Regions from separate parts of the Paenibacillus sp. FSL P4-0081 genome, predicted to be linked through region 1. Evidence: riboswitches for the same ligand, from Rfam matches in the RefSeq annotation. Region 1 holds a riboswitch; each other region holds the start of a gene.

Evidence for each region. Region 1 has a riboswitch for cyclic di-GMP ahead of P40081_RS39215 (PA14 domain-containing protein). Riboswitches for the same ligand answer to the same signal wherever they lie in the genome.
Region 2: linked by a shared signal. The riboswitch ahead of P40081_RS37205 (choice-of-anchor A family protein) and the one ahead of P40081_RS39215 (PA14 domain-containing protein) in region 1 are both predicted to bind cyclic di-GMP.
Region 3: linked by a shared signal. The riboswitch ahead of P40081_RS34465 (flagellar assembly protein A) and the one ahead of P40081_RS39215 (PA14 domain-containing protein) in region 1 are both predicted to bind cyclic di-GMP.
Region 4: linked by a shared signal. The riboswitch ahead of P40081_RS03560 (transglutaminase-like domain-containing protein) and the one ahead of P40081_RS39215 (PA14 domain-containing protein) in region 1 are both predicted to bind cyclic di-GMP.

The regions. Positions count from the first base shown of each region.
Region 1 covers NZ_CP009280.1:1,307,713-1,312,759, reverse strand. Annotated here, with positions in the region: gene P40081_RS39215 (PA14 domain-containing protein) at 135-2,591, opposite strand; cyclic di-GMP riboswitch class I at 2,605-2,685, opposite strand; gene P40081_RS05620 (sugar phosphate nucleotidyltransferase) at 2,823-4,196, opposite strand.
Region 2 covers NZ_CP009280.1:617,209-622,255, reverse strand. Annotated here, with positions in the region: gene tnpB (IS200/IS605 family element RNA-guided endonuclease TnpB) at 1-485, opposite strand, end outside; gene P40081_RS37205 (choice-of-anchor A family protein) at 790-2,652, opposite strand; cyclic di-GMP riboswitch class I at 2,734-2,823, opposite strand; gene P40081_RS38910 (choice-of-anchor A family protein) at 3,328-5,047, opposite strand, start outside.
Region 3 covers NZ_CP009280.1:8,083,772-8,088,818, reverse strand. Annotated here, with positions in the region: gene P40081_RS34470 (DMT family transporter) at 1-803, shown strand, start outside; gene P40081_RS34465 (flagellar assembly protein A) at 871-2,496, opposite strand; cyclic di-GMP riboswitch class I at 2,599-2,692, opposite strand; gene biuH (biuret amidohydrolase) at 3,212-3,895, shown strand; gene P40081_RS34455 (ABC transporter substrate-binding protein) at 3,950-4,963, shown strand; gene P40081_RS34450 (ABC transporter ATP-binding protein) at 4,977-5,047, shown strand, end outside.
Region 4 covers NZ_CP009280.1:796,857-801,903, reverse strand. Annotated here, with positions in the region: rRNA gene P40081_RS03565 (16S ribosomal RNA) at 1-1,015, opposite strand, end outside; gene P40081_RS03560 (transglutaminase-like domain-containing protein) at 1,380-2,171, opposite strand; cyclic di-GMP riboswitch class I at 2,204-2,284, opposite strand; cyclic di-GMP riboswitch class I at 2,357-2,437, opposite strand; gene P40081_RS03555 (class D sortase) at 2,565-3,218, opposite strand; gene P40081_RS03550 (GtrA family protein) at 3,290-3,694, opposite strand; gene P40081_RS03545 (glycosyltransferase family 2 protein) at 3,684-4,661, opposite strand; gene P40081_RS03540 (phospholipid carrier-dependent glycosyltransferase) at 4,744-5,047, opposite strand, start outside.

The DNA.
Region 1 (5,047 bases):
ATTAACCGGATGGTCTATAGCTTAGTAGCCCTGCTAATAGCAGGGCCATTAAGATTGGACTTTATAGGATTTAGAATTGTAACGTCTTAACCAGTATCAGCGCCAATAATGAATACAGCTGCGGGGGTATGAACTTAGGAAGCGGAAGGGAGAAACAGTGCGCTCGCGGGAACCGTTGCCTTAACTTGGCTCGAACTCTCCCACATCAGGCGTGCTCTGGCATCTCCTTGATTCTCATAGTACTCCACTTGAATATCATATAGCTGACCGGCTGTCAGGCTTATGCTTCCTGTGCGTTCGGTCCCGCTCTGCTTCATCCAGCTGTCGATCACAAGCTCACCATTGATCCGTACGCGGATGCCGTCATCTGAAGTGGTATAAATCTGATAAGTCTCAGTGTATAGCGGCTTGAGCTTACCGCTCCAGCGTACAGAGAAGAAATCTATGCCGATTGCGGCATCCGGCGTGCCTTGACGCCAGTTGAAGTCAAGCACTGCATCGGTACGTACCACTGCCGGAGCACCAGACAACGTCATATTATTGAAATATTCCGCAACCAGCCCATTCGCCGCAGGAGCCTCGGCCGTAAGATTCTCCGGTAATGGAGCTTCTGCCGGCGTTGGTGCCGCTGTTGGCGTTGGTGCCGCTGTTGGCGTTGGTGCCGCTGTCGGCGTTGGTGCCGCTGTTGGCGTTGGTGCCGCTGTCGGCGTTGGTGCCACTGTCGGCGTTGCTGTTGGCACCGGTGTTGGTGTTGATACTGGTAACGGCGTTGCTGTTGGTACTGGTGTTGCAGTCACAGCCGGAGCATCCAAAGCTGCTTTGCTGGCTGAAGAAGCAGCCGTGTTCACAAATAACGCGCTTGTAGGGACAGTTGCCTTCGCCTGGCTTGGACTCTGCCACATCAGGCGGATATTGGCATCGCCGGCATTCTCGTAATACTCCACTTTGATATCATACAGCCGGCCTGCCTGCAGGTTTATGCTTCCTGTACGCTCGGTACCGCTCTGTTTGGTCCAGCTGTCGATTACAGCTGTGCCGTCAATATAGACGCGGATACCATCATCGGATGTAGTGATAATCTGATAGGTTTCACTGAAAGAAGGTTTGATCTGACCCGTCCAGCGTATGGAGAAGCTATCCACTCCAAGCTTGGCATCCGGCGCTGCCTGGCGCCAGTTAAAGTTCAGCAGCGCATCATTCCGGACCAGAACCGGAGTGCCCGAAAGCGTCATGTTCTTGTAGTATTCTCCCTGAAGACCATTCTGAACGACGGGGGCCGTCACAGAATCATTGGAAGCAGGGGGCGGCGTCAGTATCGGTATTGGCATTGCAGTCGGTACCGGCGCTGGTGTTGCTGTTGGAACTGGCGTTGGCGTTGCTGTCGGTACCGGCGTTGGTGTTGCTGTTGGTACCGGCGTTGGTGTTGCTGTTGGTACTGGCGTTGGTGTTGCTGTTGGTACCGGCGTTGGTGTTGCTGTTGGTACTGGCGTTGCTGTCGGTTCCGGCGTTGGCGTTGCTGTTGGTTTCGGCGTCGCCGTAGCAAATGTGCCTGCTTTATAATCGTCCCGGGTCACAGTATAGCTGTCGCTCATGAAACCTTTGATGGTAGCAACTGTGTTGGTTTCATACAGCATTTTTCCCCAGCTCATCATATATACCCAATTTTTCTGTGAGAGTTGCAGCTTTGCTGTGCTTGGCATTTGTCCATTCTCGCCAATGGCAATCGGTTTGCCATTCGCAAGTGCGAGCAGGCTGTCATGATATTTATTCATATAATCGTTCTCATATATATCTGCCGCGAGTACATCCACCTTGTCAGCCCCCGGGTAGGTCAGCGCATAAGGATCAGACCAGGCATTGGGTGCATTGGGGTTCCATACCCACAGCAGGTTGTTTAATTTATGAACGTTTACGAAACGGTCATACATAATATTCCAAAGCGCAGCAAAGTTATTTTTCTTCCCCCACCAGAACCAGTCACCGTTCATTTCGTGGTAAGGTCTCCAGAGTACGGGAACACCAGCATCCCGCAGGCTTTTAAGTGAAACTGCCACTTTGTCCAGATCTGCAATCAATGCAGTGTACTGTGTTGTACCCGGAGTAATATATTTATTGAATTCCGCCTGGCTCAGCGGTTTCTGAACATTGGACCAGAGGTATGCGGTACCGGGCAGATTCTCATGAAAAGTCATGGCTACAATGCCGCCGCCCTTATACCAGTTGATCGCGCTGTTCACAACATTTCTGCGTTGCGCCGCTGCTGTACTTTCCGATTGCCCGCTGATTACGCCCAGTTCATAGCCGTGAAGAGCAGCATATTGTCCGCTGGTTCCTTTCAGCTTGTTGCTGAATTCGTCCGGACTTTCCAGATAGTCATGTTGGCCGGTAATAATGCCTTTTCCAGTGATAGAATACAGATCATCCAGCAATCTGACTGCTTCGGTTGAAGCCTCCGGATTAACGGGCGCTTTGGAACTAGACGCAGCTTCTGCAGATGAAGGCATTCCGCCGAGTCCCAGAGGTACTGCAGTCAATAAAAGGGCCAGAGACAGCACAGTGCACAGCAAACGAGACTTACGGTAAGTTATCAAAATCCATCTTCCTTTCGGTAGCCAGGCTGCCACTCTTGCGAAGGCCCTATAGCTTTGCGTCCCTATCTTTCGATTAGGTTTGCCTTTGTCGTATTGGAAGGATTAATCCCTCTTACCGTAAGTATCGTCCCTATTTAGTTTTAATTTAGAGCAAAAATGAAATTTTCTTAATAAATGGTTCTTAATACCTGTTTTGGATTTGTAACAATTGGTTATATAGATAGATTAGACCTATGAAATGAATTGCTGCAAGGCGATATCTTCCCAATCCAAGGTGATTCGGATGTTATCTTCCTCCACCAGCTCAGAGCCGGTCTGCACTTCGATAAATTCCATATCTGTCAATGCCAGGATCGCATGCTTGGTGCCTTCCGGAATCCGTACGACATCCCCCGCCTTCACATTATGCATTTTCTCATTGAGCACAATGCTGGCTTCACCGCTGACAATGGTCCAGATTTCACTGCGTTTGTGATGCAGCTGATAGCTGATATTTTTACCTTCAGAGATAAAGATTCGCTTCGTCAGCACCTCATTGCCTTCCGCATATTTCACATAATCAATTACCTTGTAGTGGCCCCAGCGGCGTTCTTCGTACATCGGTCTTTGTTCAAAAGATTTCAGCACTTCTTTAATGCGCGGGCTCTCCGCCTTGTGCGTAACCAGAATTCCGTCCGGGCTGGCGGCGATAATCAGATCCTTCGCTCCGATCACGGTGATCGGAATGTCCAGCTCGTTGATCAGGCAGGTGCCTTCGGAATCTGCAGTGACGAAGCCTTTGCCGACATGATTGCTGGTCATTTCTTCAGTCAGCGTGTTCCAAGTGCCCAGATCCTTCCAGAATCCGGCGTAAGGCTGAACCACGATATTCTCTTCTTTTTCCACCACTTCGTAATCAAAACTGATGGAAGCCAGCAGTTTATACTGCTTCTGCAGTTCCTCATAGTTCAGCGGCAGTCCTTTGCGCTGCAGAATATCCAGCAGATAACCTAGACGGAAAGCAAACACGCCGCAGTTCCAGAGCGCGTTCCGGCTGATCAGCTCCTCAGCCTGCTTGCGGTCCGGCTTCTCCTGGAAGTGGCTCACCTGCAGATACCCGCTCGCCCCCGCTTCGGCGCTGGTAGGAATGATATAGCCGTATTTCTCGGAGGCATGCTCCGGAACTACGCCCATCAGCGCCAGATTGGCGCCGCTCTCCAGCATCGTGCTCTCCAGCTGCAGAACGGTTTCGAAGAAGGACGACTCCACATAAGGATCGACGGGCAGGATGGCTACCGTCTCGCTTGGTGAAACGCCGGCGACCGAATACAGATAAGCTGCTGTCAGTGCGATGGCAGGGAAGGTATCGCGCCGCTCCGGCTCAACGATAATCGGCACCCCGCTGCCCAGCTGGCTCTGAATCATCTCTACCTGGCTGCGGCCGGTAGCCAGGTAGGACGATTCCGCCATCCCTGTCTCCTGCAGCTGTCTCCATACCCGCTGTACCATGGATTCCGGTTCACCTGCCGGGCTTTCCAGTACTTTCAGAAATTGCTTCGAACGTGAATCATTGGACAAAGGCCAGAGCCGTTTACCAGAACCGCCTGATAGAAGTACTAGTTTCATAAGTGAACCCTCCTAAGTTTATATGATGTCGCGAAAATATCGGATTGTTATTGGGAGCTGGCTGCGTTTGCTTAAGCCTAAAAGCGGCTGTTATGAGGGTCACTGCAAGGAATGTTTGGACTTTCGGCCGCTGTTGTCTCCGGATTTCCTGATTTAAACCGCTTATCGCGGTAGAAATCCGGAGACAAAGGCGGACGCTAACGCTCCTACAGTTCCAAAATTCCTCTCCGTTCCATTACATAACAGCTGGCTTATTCGCTTCGCCCGCAGGCGAAGCTCCCGGCTAAAGATCCGGCTATTGCCGCTTGGTTGAGCGGCAATTGAATTAACTGCTGCCGCCTGCTTTTGCGGGGACAAAGCCATTTCACGCTTGTTCCAAGGCGGCGCCGCTCAACTAAGCGGCGGTGAGAGATTTAAGGGATTAAATGCATCTTGTTCCAAGGGATTTCCGCTCGCTGTAGCAGCGAAGGGGAAACATAACACTCTTGTTCCAAGGTTTTACGTTCACTTACGCGGCGGTGGAATCAAGAGCACTTTTGCCCCTCATTTCCTCCTTTGGCCCACATCCGGTGGAATCAAGAGCACTAATGCCCCTCATTTCCTCCATTGGCCCATATCCGGTGCATTCAGAGGAATTCATCCCTTAATTTTCCTGTACAGCACACTTTCGGCGGAATTAGAGGGGTTTTTCCCTTTAATTTCCCCGTACAGCACACTTTCGGCGGAATCAGAGGGATTTTTCCCCTTAATTTCCCCGTACAGCACACTTTCGGCGGAATCAGAGGGATTTTTCCCCTTAATTTCCCCGTACAGCACACTTTTGGCGGAATTAGAGGGATTTTTCCCCTTAA
Region 2 (5,047 bases), 690 kb from region 1:
GTAGCGGACAATATCCGGCCTTCCAGCTTCCGGGAGTTTGCAAAACGTATCCAGCCGACTTTTGGGAGCTTCAAGCGACTGCCCTCCATGGCGATATTCCCGTTGGTGAATTTGGTCGTGTAACTTTGAATCGGATGCTTTCGGCTCTCGAAGCGTGGCGCTTGATTTTGCTTCTTGAAAAAACGATCAAAGCTATCCGCCACATGACGGGCAGCCGACTGCAAAGCGATGCTATCGACTTCTTTCAGCCAGTCGTATTGTGCTTTTAAACCGGGGAGTTGTGTTGCACAAGCGTGATAAGACAAGCCTTTTCCCGTTTCCGCATACCTTTGATTCCAAGCTTCCAAGAAGTAATTGAACACAAAACGGCAGCAGCCAAACATTCGACGAATGAGTTGCTTTTGCTCTGTATTGGGGTAGATCCGATATTTATAGGCTTGATGAACCAGGGGTTTCGAAGAAACCTCCTGCGCAGACACGAGCATGTGCAACACCTCCTTTTAGTGATCTCATTCATATTATAGCACATATGTTCGTCTTGAAATCGAAAACTGCTGATTCATCCCCACCCTATCGAGGGTGGAGTATTCTCAGCTTTTTTAGATAAATAATTTGAGCATAGTATAGCATGGTATCCGTCCAACTAAAAACACTGCCGTCAGTCTGCGCTGCCTGGTGTGTGTAAGTAGTGAGCTACGAATTGAATGCGCTCCCCGTATACAAAAAGACTGCTTCCCGGAGAATCTCTCCGGCAGCAGCCCTCATCCAAACACAGCGGCTTAATCATAATCATTTGCGCTTGTTCACTCTGGCAGTTCTTCTAAGAAGCAGGCCCAGACCGGCAAGAGCAACACCCGTAATATAGTACGGCGCAGGACTTGATTCACCCGTCTGCGGCAGGGTTTGCTCTGCAGTCACACTGCCCAGAGGAATCTCGTCATCGATAATGATTTCTTCAGGTGCCGGTCCTGCTACAGGTGAAGGTCCAGGTGCAGGAACCTCCACAACTGGCTGTAGCGCTGTTGTTGTCAGCACCGTCACAACCGGTGATGCTGCCGGCCCGAGAGGAACCGGGTCATCAATAATAGTCGTGTCAGTATCAGTCACAATAGTCCCAATCACTGTCGGAGCGGTTGATGTCGGAAATACGAAGCTTGGGACAAAGACGCTCGTGCTGGTTGCTGTCGGTGCTGTTGTCGGTACAGCGGTCGGCACTGTTGTCGGCGTTGCCGTTGGTGCCGCTGTCGGTGTTGCCGTTGGTGCCGCTGTCGGCGTTGCCGTTGGCGCTGTTGTTGGCGTTGCCGTTGGTGTCGGCGTTGGCGCTGTTGTCGGCGTTGCCGTTGGTGCCACTGTCGGTGTTGCCGTTGTCGGTGTTGCTGTTGGCGTCGCTGCCGGTGTTGCCGTTGGTGCCACTGTCGGTGTTGCCGTTGTCGGTGTTGCTGTTGGCGTCGCTGCCGGTGTTGCCGTTGGCGCTGTTGTCGGCGTTGCCGTCGGTGTCGGTGTTGCCGTTGGCGCTGTTGTCGGCGTTGCCGTCGGTGTCGGCGTTGCCGTTGGCGTCGGCGTCGCTGCTGGCGTTGCCGTTGGCGTCGGCGTTGCCGTTGGCGTTGGCGTCGCTGCCGGTGTTGCTGTTGGCGTTGGCGTCGCTGCTGGCGTTGCCGTTGGCGTCGGCGTCGCTGCTGGCGTTGCTGTTGGCGTCGGCGTCGCTGCTGGCGTTGCTGTTGGCGTCGGTGTCACTGCCGGCGTTGCTGTTGGCGTCGGAGGATCTTGCCCCTTATAAGGAATATGGTGCGATTCCCCCGATCCTGAGAGCGAAGCTCCGATCAGATTCCCGTTGATTTGACCATTATTAAATTGAATAGAGGCATATGGAGCCAGCACAGATCCCAGAACTCCGATACCTTCGATTTGAAGACTGGTCGCTTGACTGAAGTTATATAAAACTTTACTGTTCATAGCGTTATCCTTATTTCCGTTACCATTAATTCCAGTCCCCATATTCTTCATAGTTACTGTAGTACCGGAGATATTAACTATAGCTGTTGAGCCATCAGGAATCTTAATTCTCAACTCATTTGCACTAGACAGCTTGCTGCCGTCTACAGTAAATATGTTAACACCCGAATTTGTACCTTCCAAAAAGAAATTACCGGAGTTGGCAGTGGTAACCCCATTAACAGGCTGAGAAGCAAGCTGTTGAGATTTCTCTCGGAGCAAACTGAACTGGGCTGCAAAGTCCACAACATTTATTTGTTGTTGTAAGCTTCCTGTCCCCCCGCGCGGGCCGCCGCTGCCGCTATAACTCCCCCCGTAGACTACATCACCCACGGTTTCTCCCTGGGAATAATACAGATTACCACCGGCGATGAGAGAGTAGGCTTCCTTCGTTTCCTCACTAGTAAGACTATGTCCCACAGAATAATTAACATTTAAATTCACGTTTCCGCCGGCAGCTAATCTACCTTCAATATCACTATGTTTAACATCAACATCTCCCAAGATGAACACATTATACTTGGATGTATTGCCCGGCAAAGAGTTGCCCTCGGCTTTAACTGAGGTGCTCCCCAGTGAAATAATTCCGCCGCTTCCCACAATCAGAACTGCTATAAGTCCGAACACCGTAAGACGTTTGAATTTTTTTAATTGGAACATACAGCTCACCTCACAGTTAATATAGATATAGGCCACATTTATATAACAAAAAAAGACCGCCGGAAAGAGGATTGCTCTCTTTACGGCAGTCGGACGATCATTGCGCTCCATCGCGCTTTAGACTCCTGGACTTTGCGTCCCGTCCTTTCGAACGGTTTGCGTTTATACGTCAGTGGAAGATTAGGTTGTGAAATTATGTACTAAATCAAACTTTTATACTAATGTCTATGACATTCGTTACTTTGGAACTATTTTTAGTTTATCCGCTATCAGGGCTGATTGTCAATGAAATCCTTTGAAACATCTGGTAATAGATTATATCTGCTGATTCATTCCAAAGCACTGTTACAAAAGGTTTTTTTAAAGAATCTATAGCTTTTTCACCTAAATCCCGATCCTCTCATCGCCCTCGATGGCACCTACAAGAATATTTTGGAACCATGTATAAAGAACTAATTTAAATATTGCAAATTTTAATATAAACACGAGGGCCCATGATCGTAAAGACGCACCTCTTTCTCCTTAGCACATTTTCTTTTACGAGGAAACATAATAACAAATGTATATCCCACATAAAAAAGACTGCTTTCAGGAGAACGTCTTCTCCCAAAGCAGCCTTTTCCCGATTTAGCGGTGATATCGCCAGCCTTTCGGAAAGGATCTTACGGATTGCATTTATTTACGTTTATCTGTTCTGGATCTTCTGCCGAGGAATATTCCCAATCCTGCAAGGGCTAGACCGACTAAGTAATAAGGAGCCGGACTGGACTCACCAGTCTTCGGGAGCGCGGCATCCGCAGGTACATTGCCTAACGGAATCTCTTCATCAATGATTGTCACAATCGGCGTTGAACTTGGTGTTGCGCTTGGGCTTGGCGTTAGGGTTGGACTTGGTGTCACCACTAACGGCCGAGGTGTTGCTGTTGCCACAGGGCCCAAAGGCAGCGGATCATCAATGATCATGGTATCCGGATTTACAATATAGCCGATTATTGGAGTCGGCGTTGGCACTACATTAATAAAGACGGGCGGTGCAGACGATGGCACTGGTGCCGGTGGTAATGTCGGTGCTGGTGTTGTTGTTGGTGTTGGTGTTGGTGTTGGTGTTGGTGTTGGTGTTGGTGTTGGTGTTGGTGTTGGTGTTGGTGTTGGTGTTGGTGTTGGTGTTGGTGTTGGTGTTGGTGTTGGTGTTGGTGTTGGTGTTGCCGTTGGTGTTGGTGTTGGTGTCGGCTCTGGCGTTGGTGTTGGTGTCGGTGTTGGCTCTGCCGTTGGTGTTGGTGTCGGTGTTGGCTCTGCCGTTGGTGTCGGTGTCGGTGCTGGTGTTGGCGTTGGTGTTGGCTCTACTGTTGGTGTTGGTGTTGGCTCTGCCGTTGGTGTCGGTGTCGGTGCTGCCGTTGGCGTTGGTGTTGGCTCTGCCGTTGGCGTTGGTGTTGGTGCTGCCGTTGGTGTCGGTGTTGGATCTGCCGTTGGCGTCGGTGTCGGTGCTACTGTCGGTGTTGATGTTGGATCTGCTGTTGGTGTTGGTGTCGGTGCTGCCGTTGGCGTTGGTGTCGGCTCTACCGTTGGTGTTGGTACTGCTGTCGGTGTTGGTGTTGGATCTGCTGTTGGTGTTGGTGTCGGCTCTGGCGTTGGTGTCGGTGCTGCTGTTGGTGTCGGTGTTGGATCTGCCGTTGGCGTCGGTGTCGGTGCTACTGTTGGTGTTGGTGTCGGCTCTGGCGTTGGTGTCGGTGCTGCTGTTGGTGTCGGTGTTGGATCTGCCGTTGGCGTCGGTGTCGGTGCTACTGTTGGCGTTGGTGTTGGCTCTACCGTTGGTGTTGGTGCTACTGTTGGCGTCGGTGTCGGTGTTGCCGTTGGCGTTGGTGTTGGTGCTGCCGTTGGCGTTGGCGTTGGTGTTGGTGCCGCTGTTGGCGTTGGTGTCGGTGCAGCCGTTGGCGTTGGTGTCGGTGCAGCCGTTGGCGTTGGTGTCGGTGCTGCCGTTGGCGTTGGCGTTGGTGTTGGCGCTGCCGTTGGTGTTGGTGTCGGTGCTACCGTTGGCGTTGGCGTTGGTGCTACCGTTGGCGTTAGCGTTGGTGCTGCTGTTGGTGTCGGTGTTGGTGCCGCCGTCGGCGTTGGTGTTGGTGCTACCGTTGGTGTTGGTGTCGGTGTTGGTGCCGCCGTCGGCGTTGGTGTTGGTGTCGGTGCTGCTGTTGGTGTTGGTGTTGGATCTGCCGTTGGTGTTGGTGTTGGTGTTGGCTCTGGCGTTGGTGTCGGTGTCGGTGCCGCTGTTGGCGTTGGTGTCGGTGCAGCCGTCGGCGTTGGTGTTGGCTCTACCGTTGGTGTTGGTGTCGGTGCTGCCGTTGGCGTCGGTGTCGGTGCTGCTGTCGGCGTTGGTGTTGGCGCTGCTGTCGGCGTTGGT
Region 3 (5,047 bases), 1.6 Mb from region 1:
GAATCCGAACGGTCATTGCCGGTATTATACTAATCATCGCGGCGCTGCCGAAGCGGAAGCAGCTGCATTTGCGCCAGCTCTGGCCCGTCTATCTGGTGTCAGCATTCCTCAGTATCGTCTTCTACTATGGCTTCCAGACGATTGGCCTGCAGTATGTGCCGTCCGGATTATTCTCGGCCATTGTATTCCTGCAGCCGGTGCTGCTCGGAATCTTTGCCTGGATCTGGCTGGGCGAGCGGATGTACGGGCTTAAGATCGCCGGCCTCGTAATCGGCTTCCTCGGGGTAGCCTCGTTAAGCCTTGGGGGATTAACCGGAAGTATCTCGCCTATAGGCGTACTGCTGGCCTTGGCCAGTGCACTCAGCTGGGCGCTGGCTACGGTCTATACCAAACGCAATGCAGCCAGAGTAGATATGCTGTGGATGACCGCGATGCAGATCATGATCGGCGGGGTAATCCTGCTGGCGGCAGGCTCAGCTTCGGAGAGCTGGGCGGATATTAGCTGGAGTAGTACTTTTATAATAAATACATTGTTCATCGCGGTCTTCGTGATTGCGCTGGGCTGGTTGGTATACTTCAAGCTGATCAATGAAGGAGAGGCCGGCAAGGTAGGCTCGTTCACCTTTCTGATTCCGCTGATTTCCATCGGCTCCAGTGTAGTCTTATTGCATGAACAGATTACGTTGAATCTGGTCATCGGTATGCTGCTGATTGTGAGCAGCATTATTCTGGTGAATGTCAGGCTGGGCCGGAATGCCGGGAGTGTCCTGCAGACCCCGGTACCCGGTCTGGGTAAGGAATAAACAAACGGCTGCTCCCTCAGAAGAGGGGCAGCCGTTTATGTTTGTCAGGGGTTACATTACAGCAGGCTTAGACCGTTTCTGCGTCCGCGTCCCGCAGGATCAGTTCTCCGCCGGACTCCAGGATACTGTTATGGGAACGGGCGATATTAATGAAGACATGCTCCTCCTGGAGCAGTTCAATGTCTTCACACAGATTACGCAGCAGCCGGGAGAAGCTGTTCAGAACACTGTCAGTGATAAACTCGGTGAACTGCCCCGGATGGGTAAAAACCTCCAGCATCTGCTTGAGCTGATCCGTACCGGGCTGGGGGGCCCCTTCCATGCACAGCAGTGCGGATTTAAGATCGCTAATCAGGCACTCTATATGGCTGTACTTATCCTCCAGCAGCAGCATAACCACCAGACCGTATTTCACGGATTGCTGGCGGGATTCTACATTCTTGGCCAGCAGCCGGGCGGCTTCCCGCAGTCCGCCAACTTCAGTCAGCAGAAGACTGGAGAAGCGGTGCAGGCGGTGCTGGTGTACCCCGGCAAGTCCGGTGTGCAGGCTGCAGCCGGTTACTTGACCGCTTATATAGATACTGCCTGTAGCCGTAATTGTAGATTGGCAGACGTTGCCGTAGATATACACATTCCCTAACGCCTCAATACACATAGGGCCTTCAATATCTGAGGGTACGACGATGTCACCTGCAAACATAATCTCACGGGCTGTTGCCGCCATTTCCTTGGTGATGAGGCATAGGTCCGGGAAATCGCAGGTTGTGACGCTGCCGGAGTCTCCGCAGATGCGGGGTCTGCCCGTACGCAGAGCCGCGATCTCCCCGTTTGGAAGCAGCCGTGCATTGTCTCCGGCTGCGAAATAAATATCCTGCGGTGGAGGTGGAGGCAAGATGCCTCCTTCTACGTCGAATCCGGGAATTCCCTCTTCGGGCGGCAGCTTGCGGGCGAATACCTCTCCCTCTCTGGCGAAGGGGGCTCCCGGAAACCGCAGATAATCTAAGGAATCTGCAGCTTCCGCAGTTCGTCCCTCCCGGAGCATTCCATTGCCTGTGAGCGTATGCTCCGGGAGGGATAGCTGCAGCCTTGATTTCTTGCCGGGCAGCGGGGCTCTCCCTTCTGCGATACAGACAGGGAGATATGTAGGGTTGTTCAGTTCGGCGTATAGGGCCGGGATATTCAGATTCCGCAGAATGGAGCGGTTATCCAGCGAAGAAAGAATCTGTTCTATGGTGAGCGTGGACAGCAGCATCGCCCGGTTAGGCTCAGCCCGGACTGCGGCTTCGAAGGAAGCCGGGCAATTGACCAGATTCCAGGCGTACTTCTCTGCACGGTACAAGGTGAAATGCACTTTGAGCTTGTCAGGTGAAACCGTAATCTGATACTGTGGCTTCTCGCAAATTTCCCAGGTAATATGATCCGCTGAGGTTACCTCAGTAGGCTCTGTAACGGTCTTCCAGTTGATCTTCAGCACTACAGGATGAACAGCGGAGATCCGGGCGGGCTTGCCGCCAGAGAGCGGGGGAGTAATGAAGATCTGATTATTCTGCACAAGGATAATTCCATCCTTATCTCCATTCATCCCGCCGGAAGTCCGGCCCTCCACAGAGAAAGAATCCAGGAATCCGGTCCGTTCAAGCATCAAGGATTCCACGAAATCATATCGGGTTGGTTCGATGAATTGCTGCGGCATTATCTTAACCTCGCTTTTTCGTATAATCAATGGCATTCGTACAGAAAAGAGCATCATAAAGCCTGGGGGATCTCCCGGTGACTGATGGCTTACGTGGTCTCTATTGGCAGCCTGGCGACCATAAACGCGGATTCTCAGCATTCTTAGGCCCATTGCTTTGCGTCCTACCCTTTCAGGAAGTTTGCCTTTAGAAATAGATCAATGATATACACTCAGCATGAGGCGATTTCAATCGACTGTAATCGACAAAAAAGGTCATAACTGGTTCCTGCGCTGCAGGAACTTCTGCAAACAAGCTTAATTCTAGTACTTAAGGAGCTATTTTTCAACTGTATTCTGCCAATTTATTAATAATCTTGAAATGTGCAGCTCTATATTGCTTGAAAAACTGGTTTCCCAGCGCTTACAGCTTATGGGAGGAGTCTGCTCTGCAAGAACAGCCGGATCTTTGAGCTGGAGAACGGACTGCTGCTGAGGCTGCCTGCGTTGGGCGGCTTTTTTTAATATATGAATAGGGTTAATCCGGGGTTTATATGTAATGTTTATGTTATATATGTAGAATAACACAAACAATTAGCGCATTATTTCGTAATAAAAACGAAGACATTGCAAATTTGTTGTAATATAATCTAACAAACAGCAGGAAATATAAAATTAATGTTAATAAACATAACATTAAATACATGCATTGAATTCTGGAAGGGGAGCATGAACCATGCAGATTACAGCAGCACCTTACACCTGGCCCTATGACGGCGTCCTTGATCCGGCGAAGACGGCACTGATGATTATCGATATGCAGACGGATTTTTGCGGCAAAGGCGGTTACGTGGAGCGAATGGGCTACGACCTCTCATTAACATCCAGAGCGATTCAGCCGATTGGGCGGCTGCTGGCACGCATCCGGGAAATTAACGGATTCACCGTTATCCATACCCGGGAAGGCCATAAGCCGGATCTGTCCGATCTGCCGGCGAATAAACGGTGGCGGAGCAGACAGACCGGTGCTGAGATCGGCTCGGAAGGACCGGCGGGACGGATTCTCGTACGGGGCGAGCGCGGCTGGCAGATCATTGATGAACTGGCACCTATACCGGGAGAGCACATTATTGACAAGCCGGGTAAAGGCAGCTTTTATGCTACGGACCTGGATTTAATATTGAAGAATAAAGGGATTACCCATCTGATTCTGACCGGAATCACGACGGATGTCTGTGTACACACGACGATGCGCGAAGCCAATGACCGCGGTTATGAATGTCTGATCCTGGAGGATTGCACGGGTGCTACGGATTATGCCAATCACCTGGCAGCGCTCAATATGGTCAAAATGCAGGGCGGTGTCTTCGGCAGTGTGAGTGATTCGCAAGCGGTGCTGAAGGCGCTGGAGCAATTCTAAATACGAATTACGAATGACCAGTATTCCAAATAACATCATAACGGGGGAATCACCATGTGGAACAAGTCCAGAACCAAAGCGCTTATCCTGCTCACTTCACTAATGCTGCTCATTACAGCCTGCGGCAACAATTCGGATACCGGCAAGGCTGAGGGACAGGGGGCGGAAGGCTCCGGTGAGCTTAAGAAGGTTGTTCTGAGGTTGAAGTGGATTCATCAGGCGCAGTTTGCCGGGTTCTATACCGCAGTTGAAAAGGGCTTCTATAAGGAAGCGGGGCTGGATGTGGAGATTCGGCCGGGAGGCTCGGATTTTCCGGCGGTACAGATGGTCGCTTCGGGCAGTGAGGAGTTCGGGGTAACCGGTGCTGACCAGATCATTATTGCCAGAGAAAAAGGCGTACCGGTTAAGGCGTTATCTGCGATATACCGCAAAACCCCGTTCGTAATGTTCACGCTTAAAGAATCCGGTATCACCACAATGGAAGATCTTGTCGGCCAAAAGGTGGGCATCAAGCTCGGCGGCAATGAAGAGCTGACCTTCCGTGCTATGGAGAAAAGCGCGGGCATCGAAACCTCGCAAATCGAAGAGATGCCGATCAAATATGATCTCAGCCCCTTATTGACCGGCCAGGTCAAGGCATGGCCCGGATATGTAATTAATGAGGTGCTGGCTGTGCAGGAGCAGGGCAAGGAAGTCAATATTATCGACCCGAACGACTATGGCATCAATTTCTATGCCGACACCCTGTTTACCACGGAGTCCGTGATTGAGAAGGATCCGGAAATGGTCCGGAGTTTCGTACAGGCCTCCATGAAGGGCTGGGATTATGCGATGGAGCATCCTGAGGAAGCGGCAGAATTCGGCCTGAAATACGGAGAAAAGCTTGATCTTGCGCATGAAATCAGCATGATGAAGGCCAGCATTCCGCTGCTGGAGCCGGAGAAGCTTCCGCTCGGCTCGATGGATGAGGCGGCGTGGGAGACGCTGCAGCAGAATCTTATCGATCTGGACTTTGTGAAAAAGCAGCAGGACATTGGCTCATTGTTCACCAATGAGTACTTGAATTAAGGAGGGAACCGGTATGACAACAGCGATGAAAGAACAGATGGATTCCGCCCCTGTGAAGAATCCCGGTACCCGGGACACGATGCT
Region 4 (5,047 bases), 510 kb from region 1:
ATCGGGATGTCAAGACCTGGTAAGGTTCTTCGCGTTGCTTCGAATTAAACCACATACTCCACTGCTTGTGCGGGTCCCCGTCAATTCCTTTGAGTTTCAGTCTTGCGACCGTACTCCCCAGGCGGAGTGCTTACTGTGTTAACTTCGGCACCAAGGGTATCGAAACCCCTAACACCTAGCACTCATCGTTTACGGCGTGGACTACCAGGGTATCTAATCCTGTTTGCTCCCCACGCTTTCGCGCCTCAGCGTCAGTTACAGCCCAGAAAGTCGCCTTCGCCACTGGTGTTCCTCCACATATCTACGCATTTCACCGCTACACGTGGAATTCCACTTTCCTCTTCTGTACTCAAGTCACCCAGTTTCCAGTGCGACCCCAGGTTGAGCCCAAGGTTTAAACACCAGACTTAAATGACCGCCTGCGCGCGCTTTACGCCCAATAATTCCGGACAACGCTTGCCCCCTACGTATTACCGCGGCTGCTGGCACGTAGTTAGCCGGGGCTTTCTTCTCAGGTACCGTCACTCCGGTAGCAGTTACTCTACCGGACGTTCTTCCCTGGCAACAGAGCTTTACGATCCGAAAACCTTCATCACTCACGCGGCATTGCTCCGTCAGGCTTTCGCCCATTGCGGAAGATTCCCTACTGCTGCCTCCCGTAGGAGTCTGGGCCGTGTCTCAGTCCCAGTGTGGCCGTTCACCCTCTCAGGTCGGCTACGCATCGTCGCCTTGGTGAGCCGTTACCCCACCAACTAGCTAATGCGCCGCAGGCCCATCCCCAAGTGGCAGATTACTCCGCCTTTCATTCTCTCTTCAGGAGAGGAAAGAAATTATCCGGTATTAGCTACCGTTTCCGGTAGTTATCCCAGTCTTGAGGGCAGGTTGCCTACGTGTTACTCACCCGTCCGCCGCTAAGCATGAATGGAAGCAAGCTTCCATTCAAACTCCGCTCGACTTGCATGTATTAGGCATGCCGCCAGCGTTCGTCCTGAGCCAGGATCAAACTCTCCAAATTGTATTTAGAAAGAGCGATTGCTCATTTTGAAACATCTGACGAGAATTTTCATTCTCTATTTTGGAAGTCACTTTCGTGATTTCCGATACTCACTCGTTGTTCAGTTTTCAAAGATCAAGCTCGTTGTCAGCGCCGACTACCGCGTCACCAGCAACTCTTATAATATATCACGTTCATTCGAGTAATGCAAGCTTTATTTTGAAATCACTTATTTAAGCCATTTCTTATTAAGTTTGCCGCTCCAACAACGCTTATTTATAATACCCTATCTCTCTACCAAAAAGCAACCTTTTCCAAAATAAAAATAACCCGCTTAATTACTAAGCGGGTTATCCTCAATGAAACTATGAATGCATCTGTGCTCTTAGTAGAACTTAGCTGCAGTATATTTACTTGCTACTTTAACCAGATCTGCTGTTTTGCTGTTCTTGGCAAGTCCAGCATCAACTGTAGTATCAATAGTTACCCATTTGCCATTAAGGAACACTTCATTCCAAGCGTGGTAAGAAGTCACATAACTTGTGTTACCCATAACCAGTTTGGTAGGAATGCCTTCACTGCGAAGCATAGTAGCGAACAAGGAAGCGTAATCGTAGCAGATCCCCTTCTTGGTAGCCAAGGTGCTGTCGTTGTTAGGGATGTAATCTGTAGTAACACTGGAAGCCAGGGAATAATCATATTTCACATTGGCTACGATATAATTATAGATAGCCTTCACTTTGTCTTCATCTGATGTCAAACCTTGTGTAAGCTGTGTTGCTTTCAGAACTGCTTTATCGGAAGAACTCCATTTAACATTCTGTACGGAGCTCAGATATACGGCGTTGGCGTTGCTCAGGCTAAGATCTACCGTCTCGGAAGAGATTACTTTGTATTTGTTGCCGTTAGTGTTCTCAAGTACGGAAACCTTGTATGAACCGTTACCTTGTTGAAGCGGGAATGTTTCAGTTGGTTTGGAAGTGTATAAGTTGTAGGTGTAGCTGTTATTATCTTTGGTGATCATCAGCTTAATCTTCTTATCCTTAGGAACATTATAAGAAACTCCGATAACACCCTGATCAAGTTGACCTATGTTCAACCAGCTTGCATCTGCATTAGCAGCTTGAGCTGTACCTGTCTGCACCGACGTAACCACTACGAATAGTGTAACCAACATTAAATAGAACTTCTTCATTGGATAAAACCCCTTTCGGTAGCTGGCTGCCATCCTTACGGGAAGGCCCTTTAGCTTTGCGTCCCTACCTTTCGATAGGTTTGCCGTTATCGTATAAGCTTTATCTGTCCTTGCTTCTACCATAAAATGCTAGATTCACAATAAGAACAAACAAAAAAGCCTCTTCATTCGGTAGCTGGCTGCCATCCTTACGGGAAGGCCCTCTAGCTTTGCGTCCCTACCTTTCGATAGGTTTGCCGTTTATCGTGTATTAGCTTTGTATAGTTATATCTTACCATATCTATTTCTATTATCAAGACCTAAATCACTAGATTTCCGCGAAAACAAATAAAAATTTTAAGTATTTTAAGTTTTTCCGTCATTATTCTACAAACATCACGATAACTTTGCGTGAATGATAAGTCTATGCGTTGGATTCACCAGCGGATCACAAGTAATGAGTGTTAGAATCTTGTCATCCTTATTCCCTTTCAATACGGATACATCGGTTGGTTCCACAATAGTCACATCATAAACTACATAATTGTATGCCTGCTTGCCGGTTGTAACGGAAATAGTGTCCCCGACTCCAACTTCATTCAATCTGTTGAATAGCCTTCCCGTAGTTCTTGATCTATGCGCTGCAATTGCAGCATTCCCAGCAGAGCCAAGCGGAGCCGTCTCCTTCATATGCGCAGCAGCATGCTTCATATTCGCCTTGGTGGCGCCTTCCAGGACAGGCAGCTTCAGATCTATTTTGTCGATTTCGATGATTGCCATCACCTTGCCTCCGACTTCAATCTCAGGCGCAGCAGAGGGTTCTGGCTCTTCCGCAGCCGACTCATCCGCCAGCAGCTGGGTTACTTCCGCGTAAGGCTTACTTAGATCAGCACTGGCCGGAGCTGACGCAGACGGAACGATTTCACTGTAGGCCTGTTCAGCCTCTTCCAGCAGCTTTTGCTGCTGACGGTCATTGTACCATTCGCTTCCTTTGGGATAGAGCATAATAAGCACCCCGGCAAGTATAATCAAATAGGATAATTTCCGCATGACAATCGCCTCCGTAATATAGAATAGATGTTACCCTTCCGGAATAATTAAGAAGCAATGCTTCTTAATTATCAGAATACCCATTTCCGGCTTCCGAAGAAATTAATGATCACCGTAACAAATGTGACCAGCACTTTGGCGACCAGCACTTGAATACCGAGAGAATCGGTCAATATATGAATCAGCAGCACCGATATACCCAGCACCAACAGATTCAGCACGATAAACCTGATCAGCTGCATCCGGTCGAAGCCCTCTTTATTGCCTCTGTCCCGATCACGGAAGGTTACCTTTTTGTTCCAGAAGAAGCTGTTGGCCGTACCGGCGCTGTAGGAAATAATCTGCGCAGGGGTGTTGATCATCCCAAGGGAATGCAGCAGTGTGAATACAGCAAAATCAATCAGTGTATTCAGCAGGCCTACCGCATTGAATTTCAGGAACTGGATGAACCCCGCACTCCATTTCTTATCTGGCATAATCGCTTTCCTTCCGCGTGTCTTCTATTTCCGCATCCGGATAGCCTTTGGTCTCACGTACAATATAGAGCGGTCTGTCCTTCGACTCATCATAGATCCGTCCGATATACTCACCAATTACCCCCAGCAGCATCAGCACAATCCCGTTGAAGAGCAGGTTCACGCCGACTATAGATGCCCATCCGGGTACGGTCCAGGAGGTAAAGATTTTTTGGAACAATACCAGGAACAGATAGATGAAGCTGGAAAAGGACAGAAAGAATCCGATATAGGATGCGATTTTGAGCGGTTTGTGGGAAAAGGAGGTGATGCCGTCGAGCGCAAACCGGATCATTTTCTTGAGCGGATATTTCGTTTCCCCGGCAAAGCGCTCCTCCCGCACATATTCTACCATGGTCTGCCGGAAGCCTACCCAGCTTACCAGACCCCGGACATACCGGTTCTTCTCCTTCAGACCGCGCAGCACATCACAGACTTTACGGTCGATCAGCCGGAAGTCCCCGGTATCGGTAGGGATTTCAACACTGGTCATACTGCTGAGCAGGCGGTAAAAGATCTTAGCGGTGACTTTCTTGAAGAAAGTCTCCCCGTGACGCTTCAACCGCTTGGCATACACGACTTCGTAGCCCTCTTTCCACTTGGCAATCATCTGCAGAATAACCTCAGGAGGATCCTGGAGATCTGCGTCAATCACCACGACTGCCTGGCCTTCGGCATAATCCATACCAGCCGTAATCGCCACCTGGTGGCCGAAATTACGGGAGAAGTCGATCAGCTTGACATGCTCATCCCGGCTGCTGATCTCGCGCATGATCTCCGCCGTGCGGTCCCGGCTGCCGTCATTGACGAAAACCAGTTCATAGGAATCACCGCAACCATCCATTACTTTTTTGAGCCGCTCATAGGTTACCTGAATGACTTCCTCCTCATTGAACATGGGGACAATTACACTGTATCTGGCTTTCACCTTAGTTCCTCCTATAAGTTTCTACGAGATACCCCGCAATAAAACTGTCTTCTGAAACATATGCCTTCTTAAATAGTGCCCCCTAGAATACCCAGGAAGGGAACCAGCGCAGTACAGTATTTATATAACTGCTGTTAACCTGCATTCCGGACAACACCGGATAGAACATTACAAACAGGATGGCTGCAGCAGCCACGTAGGCATACCGCAGATATTTGGCGTCGCCGAATCTGCTGTCAAGCAGCTTCAGGATATAGACAACCGACAGAATCATAAATGGCACCATCGCAAAATAATGGTACAGGAACGTCTCACGCGGCACAAGCATCCACGGGACATACTGTGAGAAGAACCCGATCCAGATCATGTACAGATTCTTGTCCCTG